Actinocorallia herbida: one gene and its partner. Each later gene encodes a partner of the first gene's protein in a complex. Links are inferred from orthologs where the notes say so. Each region holds a gene or a part of one and is shown on either strand. Other genes may lie near its edges.

Region 1 (3,303 bases):
GTCCCGTCGCCCTTCGGGGTGAGCCGGACATCGGCCCGATAGCCCTTGATGGGCCGGGGGAAGAGCATGACGTACGCGTAGTGCTCATCTTGTGTGTAAGCCACACATTGCTCGCGCACCGGGAAAATGGCGCGGACCGCGCCGACCCCGTCGGGCTCCGGCGCCCCGTCGACGGCCCGGCGGGCCTTGGTCGGCAGGCGCATCCACACCGGCCAGGCCTCGGCGATCGCGAGGTGCCGGAAGACGCGGTCCGGTGCCGCCGCCGTCAGGGCGGAGAAAGTCGCGTTCTGGAGCATGCGCCGACTGTAAGGCTCTGCTTACGATGCCGACAAGAGGCCCCTCTGTCGGCGGTCGGCCATACACTCGAAGGTGATGTCGACTGCAACCTCGAACCCTCTCCTTGACGGGCTGAACCCGCCGCAGCGCGCCGCCGTGGTCCACGCCGGCGGTCCGCTGCTCATCGTCGCGGGCGCCGGATCCGGCAAGACCAGGGTCCTCACGCACCGGATCGCCCATCTCCTGTCGGAGCGGGACGTCCACCCCGGCCAGATTCTGGCGATCACGTTCACCAACAAGGCGGCCGGGGAGATGAAGGAGCGCATCGACGCCCTGGTCGGCCCCCGCTCGCGCGCCATGTGGGTGATGACCTTCCACTCCGCCTGCGTGCGCATCCTGCGCCGCGAAGCCTCCCGACTGGGCTACCCCAGCTCGTTCTCCATCTACGACCAGGCCGACTCCCAGCGGCTGATGGCCCTGGTCTGCCGCGAGCTGGACCTCGACCCCAAGCGCTACCCGCCCAAGTCGTTCTCCGCGCAGGTCTCCAACCTCAAGAACGAGCTCATCGACTATGAGACGTTCAAGGCGCGGGCCACCACGCACATGGACCAGACCCTGGCCGAGGCGTACGAGATGTACCAGGCCCGCCTCCTCCAGGCGGGCGCCATGGACTTCGACGACCTCATCATGACCACGGTCAACCTGCTGGAGATCTTCCCGGACGTCGCCGAGCACTACCGGCGGCGGTTCCGGCACATCCTCGTCGACGAGTACCAGGACACCAACCACGCCCAGTACGAACTCGTCAGGCGCCTCGCCGCGCCCGTCGAGGACCTCGGCCCGGCCGAGCTGTGCGTGGTCGGCGACGCCGACCAGTCGATCTACGCCTTCCGGGGCGCGACGATCCGCAACATCCTGGAGTTCGAGCGCGACTACCCGGACGCGACCACGATCCTGCTGGAGCAGAACTACCGCTCCACCCAGACGATCCTGTCGGCCGCCAACGCGGTCATCGAGCGCAACGGCGACCGCAAGCCCAAGCGCCTCTGGTCCGACCAGGGCGAGGGCGAGAAGATCACCAGCTACGCGGCCTCCAACGAGCACGACGAGGCCGCGTTCGTCGCGAACGAGATCGACAGGCTCGGCGACGAGTTCGCCGTGAAGCCCGGCGACGTGGCGGTCTTCTACCGGACCAACGCCCAGTCCCGGGTGTTCGAAGAGGTCTTCATCCGGGTCGGCCTGCCCTACAAGGTCGTCGGCGGCGTCCGGTTCTACGAGCGCAAGGAGATCCGGGACCTCCTGGCCTACCTCCGGGTGCTGGCCAACCCCGAGGACACCGTCTCGCTGCGCCGGATCATCAACGTGCCCAAGCGCGGCATCGGCGACCGCGCCGAAGCCTGTGTCGAGGTGCACGCGGCCCGGTCGCGGATCTCGTTCTGGCAGGCGCTGCGCGAGGCCAAGACCGTCCCGGGCCTGGCCACCCGCTCCCTCAACGCGATCAACGAGTTCGTCGCGCTGCTGGACGAGCTCCAGGCCATGGTCGCCGGGCACGGCCCCGCCGAGATCGTCCAGGCGGTGCTGGACAAGACCGGCTACCTGGCCGAGCTGCGGGCGTCCAAGGACCCGCAGGACGAGACCCGCGTCGAGAACCTCCAGGAGCTGGAGAACGTCGCGCGGGAGTTCGAGGACCTGTTCGCCGAGGGCGACGCCGACCGCGAGGAGGCCGACGCCCAGCCGCCGAACCAGCTGACCGCGTTCCTGGAGCGGGTCTCGCTGGTCGCCGACTCCGACCAGATCCCCGACGACGGCGCGGGCGTGGTCACCCTGATGACCCTGCACACCGCCAAGGGCCTGGAGTTCCCCGTGGTGTTCCTCACCGGCATGGAGGACGGCGTGTTCCCGCACCTGCGGGCGCTCGGCAACCCCAAGGAGCTGGAGGAGGAGCGCCGCCTGGCCTACGTCGGCATCACCCGGGCGCGGGAGCGGCTGCACGTCTCCCGGGCGCAGATGCGCTCGTCGTGGGGCGCGCCGCAGTCGAACCCGGTCTCGCGGTTCCTCAAGGAGATCCCGCCGACCCTGCTCGTCGAGAAGGCCGCGGAGCCGATCACGGCGCCCGCGCTGGCGTCGGCGGCCTCCCGCGCGGGGGCGCGCTCGCCCGGCAACCGCGCGGTGCCGAACCTCGCCGTCGGCGACCGCGTCACGCACGACAAGTACGGGCTCGGCACCGTCGTGGCGGTGGACGGCGTCGGCGACAAGGCCGCGGCGTCCGTCGACTTCGGCAGCGGCGAAGGGGTCAAGCACCTCGTGCTGCGCTGGGCCCCGATCGAGAAGCTGTAACGCCTCAGCCGCAGGTGGTCGCGAGGGAGTCCGGCTCGGCCGGCTCCGTCGCGGTCGCCTCGGCGGCCGGGGTCTCCGGCGCGGTCGTCGCGGCGGCCGGGCCGACCACCGCGGTCGGCTTCTTGGCCGGGGCCGGCTTGGCGGCCAGGGTCTCGGTGACCTTGGCGCGGATCAGCTCCCAGTCCGGGTAGGCGGTGCTGATCAGCGGCGGGACGAACTGGACGCTCCGCACGTCCTTGCCGCGGATCTTCTTCGACAGCCTGATCAGCCCGGGCAGCGCGTTGGACGGCAGGTCGGTGGAGACCGCTCGCTTGGCGGCGCCCGCGATGCCGTGGAACCTGGTGAGCAGCGTGCCCGGGTCGGCCTGCTGGGACAGCGCGTAGAGCAGGCACTTCTGCCGGCCCATCCGGTTGTAGTCGTCGCTGTTGGTGCGGGTCCTGCCGAACCACAGGGCCTGCTCGCCGGTGAGGATCTGGTCGCCCGCCGGGATGCGGCCCTGGCTCTGCTTGCCGTAGACCAGCTCCTCGGCAACGTTGATCCGGACCCCGCCGACGGCGTCGACGAGCTGGGCGAACCCGGCCATGTCCACCATCACGTAGTAGTCCACCTGGAGGCCGAGGACGCCCCCGACGGTGTCCTTGAGCAGGTCGGGGCCGCGTTTCCCGTCCGCGACGCCCGGGACGATGTCCG
Region 2 (3,282 bases), 7.0 Mb from region 1 along the record:
CCGGCGGGGTCTGCCGCGCGCGGCCCGATCTACGCCGCGGTCATCGAGGCGTTCCGCACGGACCCCGCGCTCACCCACGAGGCCGTGGCCGACCGGGCCGGGGTCTCCCTCCCCGCGCTGCGGCTGCGCTGGCCGGCGATCGCCGACCTGCTGATGGAGGCGCTGGTCGCCGGCTGCTTCCCCACCCCGCCCGACCCGGGCGAGCTGGGGCTGCGCGAGGAGCTCGTGGCGTTCATCTCCGACCTGCTGCGCGAACAGGCCCTGCACCACGACCTGATGACGGCCTTGGCCGCCCGCCTGCCGGTGGACCCCGAGCTCAACCGGGCCTACCGGCGCCGGATCATCCTGCCGCGCAACGAGGTCGCCAAGCGCATCGTCGGCAGGGCGGTCCTGCGCGGCGAGGTCGACCCCGACGCCGACCTCGACCTGGCCTTCTCGGCGGTCCCCGCCTACCTCGGCTACCGGATGGCGCTGCTCGACCCCGTCAGCGACCCCGGGGCCGCCGAGCGGCTCGCCGACCGGCTGGTGCTGCCGCTGCTCAGGAGATGCCGGCCTCTTTGAGGTCGCGCAGCTCCCGCTTCAGCTCCTTGATCTCGTCCCGCAGCCGGGCCGCGACCTCGAACTGGAGATCGGCGGCGGCCTGGTGCATCTGGTCGGTCAGCGAGGCGACCAGGCCCTCCAGCTCCGCACGTGGCCGGTCGGTGACCAGATCGGCGGTGTGCCTGCCGACCTCGGCGCGGCTGCCGAAGCCCGGCACGGGGGCCTTCCCGCGCGACTGGGCCCTGCCGGAGCCGCCCATCATCACCGCGGTGTCCTCGTCCTCGCGGACGATGGAGTCGAGGATGTCGGCGATCCTCTTGCGCAGGGCCGTCGGCTCGATGCCGTGCTCGGTGTTGTAGGCCTCCTGCTTGGCCCGGCGCCGGTTGGTCTCGTCGATCGCCCGCTCCATCGACGGGGTGATCTTGTCGGCGTACATGTGGACCTCGCCGGAGACGTTGCGGGCCGCGCGGCCGATCGTCTGGATCAGCGATGTCTCCGAGCGCAGGAAGCCCTCCTTGTCGGCGTCCAGGATCGACACCAGGGAGACCTCGGGCAGGTCGAGGCCCTCGCGGAGCAGGTTGATGCCGACCAGCACGTCGAACTCGCCCTGGCGCAGCTCGCGCAGCAGCTCGATCCGGCGCAGGGTGTCGACCTCGCTGTGCAGGTACCGGACGCGGACGCCCAGCTCCAGCAGGTAGTCGGTGAGGTCCTCGGCCATCTTCTTGGTGAGGGTGGTGACCAGGACCCGCTCGTCCTTCTCGGTGCGGACCCGGATCTCGTGCACCAGGTCGTCGATCTGGCCCTTGGTGGGCTTGACGACGATCTGGGGGTCGACCAGGCCCGTCGGGCGGATCACCTGCTCCACCACGTCGCCTTTGACCCGGCCGAGCTCGTACGGGCCCGGGGTGGCCGACAGGTAGACGGTCTGGCCGATCCGCTCCAGGAACTCCTCCCACTTGAGCGGCCGGTTGTCCAGGGCCGAGGGGAGCCGGAAGCCGTGGTCGACGAGCTGGCGCTTGCGGGAGGCGTCGCCCTCGTACATCGCGCCGATCTGCGGGATGGTCTGGTGGGACTCGTCCACCACCAGCAGGAAGTCGTCGGGGAAGAAGTCCAGCAGGGTGTTCGGGGCGGTGCCCGCCTCGCGGCCGTCCATGTGCCGGGAGTAGTTCTCGATGCCCGAGCAGGAGCCGATCTGGCGCAGCATCTCCAGGTCGTAGGTGGTGCGCATGCGCAGCCGCTGGGCCTCCAGCAGCTTGCCCTGGCCCTCCAGGACGGCCAGGCGCTCGGCCAGCTCGGCCTCGATCCCCTCGATCGCCTTGATCATCCGCTCCTCGCCCGCGCCGTAGTGGGTGGCGGGCAGGATGTGCAGCTCGGTGTGCTCCTCGAGCACCTCGCCGGTGAGCGGGTGCAGCGTGGACAGCTTGTCGATCTCGTCGCCGAACATCTCCACCCGGACGGCGAGCTCCTGGTACTGCGGGATCACCTCGATGGTGTCGCCGCGGACCCGGAACGTGCCGCGGGTGAAGGCGAGGTCGTTGCGCGCGTACTGGATGTCCACCAGGCGGCGCAACAGCTTGTCGCGGTCGATCTCGTCGCCGACCTTGAGCTTGATCATCTGGTTGATGTACTCCTCGGGCGCGCCGAGGCCGTAGATGCAGGAGACCGAGGCGACGACCACCACGTCCCGCCGGGTCACCAGGGACGAGGTCGCCGAGTGCCGCAGGCGCTCCACCTCGTCGTTGATCGAGGAGTCCTTCTCGATGTAGGTGTCCGTCTGCGGGACGTACGCCTCCGGCTGGTAGTAGTCGTAGTAGGAGACGAAGTACTCGACCGCGTTGCCCGGCAGCATCTCGCGCAGCTCGTTGGCGAACTGGGCGGCGATGGTCTTGTTGGGCAGCATCACCAGGGTCGGCCGCTGCACCTGCTCGATGAGCCAGGCGACCGTGGCGGTCTTGCCGGTGCCGGTGGCGCCCAGCAGCACCGAGTCCTTCTCCCCCGCCCAGACCCGTTCGGCCAGCGCGGCGATCGCCCCCGGCTGGTCCCCCGACGGCGTCATCTCGGTGACGACCTCGAAGGGCTTGCGGATGCGCTGAAGATCGAGTTCGTCCCGCACGGTCCACCTCCCACAATGTCCACCTCCACCGTACGGCCCGCCACCGACAGAATCGCCCGCGCGGGAACGGCGGGCCCGGGCTCGCGAACGCCAGGGGGACCGGGAGGCCGCCGTACGGCATCCCGGTCCCCTTCCGCCTCCGCGCCCTACCGGCGGTCGGGCCTGCCGCCCGGGTCGATCGGCGTGTCGCGGCGGGTCGTCTCGGCCGGGTTCCCGGCGCCGACGTGGCGGCCGACCCCGTCCTCGAACCGCTCGACCTCGATCCGCTCGCGGCGGATCTCGTCGCGCATGATCCGCTCCTCGGGGACCTGCTTGACGTTCAGCCTGACCCGCTCGACCGCGTGCGTCTCCTTGACCGCGAAGGCCCGCTGGCCGCGCAGCACGATCTCGACGGTGTCCTCGCCGATCTGGTCGGCGCCGGGCGTCTGGGACTCGGTCACCGGGACCCGCTCCAGGTCGAACTCCTCGTGCACGAGCCGGACGCGCTCCTCCACGGGCACCACGTCGACGTACTTGTGCAGCCGGACCCGGCCCAGCTCGACCTGCTCGGTGCGGAAGTGGATGCGCTCCTCGCAGCGGGTGAGCGACAGCTCCTCCGGCCGGTGCGCCTCGAAGTCGCGGGCGCGGGC

What was found.
Region 2: the proteins of pcrA (region 1) and uvrB are in contact, whole or in part, in a crystal structure (PDB 7EGT), measured with the Thermus thermophilus proteins. The link is inferred for Actinocorallia herbida from one-to-one orthologs. Residues at the interface, in WP_096412145.1 of Thermus thermophilus: His654, Arg656, Phe657, Gln666, Asp668, Glu669, Lys680, Arg681, Leu682, Ser683, Lys685, Tyr686, Ala687; in WP_096411307.1 of Thermus thermophilus: Glu23, Leu25, Arg26, Asp27, Gly28, Glu29, Arg30, Phe31, Arg55, Glu326, Asp327, Phe328, Glu379, Ser382, Gln383, His398, Gly400, Arg401.

Annotation. Positions count from the first base shown.
Region 1 is NZ_RJKE01000001.1:8,558,946-8,562,248, forward strand. What follows is about bases 1-2,992. They hold pcrA (DNA helicase PcrA), read left to right. Parts: upstream 1-372; coding sequence 373-2,613; downstream 2,614-2,992. Other genes in these bases: EDD29_RS38810 (SRPBCC family protein), read right to left, coding at 1-296; EDD29_RS38820 (LCP family protein), read right to left, coding at 2,618-2,992. In the rest of the region: more of EDD29_RS38820, read right to left, coding at 2,993-3,303. UniProt on the Escherichia coli protein: A helicase with DNA-dependent ATPase activity. Unwinds DNA duplexes with 3'-5' polarity. Translocates on single-stranded DNA with 3'-5' polarity. Initiates unwinding more efficiently from a nicked substrate than double-stranded DNA.
Region 2 is NZ_RJKE01000001.1:1,604,062-1,607,343, reverse strand. What follows is about bases 97-3,067. They hold uvrB (excinuclease ABC subunit UvrB), read right to left. Parts: upstream 2,654-3,067; coding sequence 539-2,653; downstream 97-538. Other genes in these bases: EDD29_RS07595 (YsnF/AvaK domain-containing protein), read right to left, coding at 2,800-3,067; EDD29_RS07605 (TetR-like C-terminal domain-containing protein), read left to right, coding at 97-561. Outside these bases: more of EDD29_RS07605, read left to right, coding at 1-96; more of EDD29_RS07595, read right to left, coding at 3,068-3,282. UniProt on the Escherichia coli protein: The UvrABC repair system catalyzes the recognition and processing of DNA lesions. A damage recognition complex composed of 2 UvrA and 2 UvrB subunits scans DNA for abnormalities.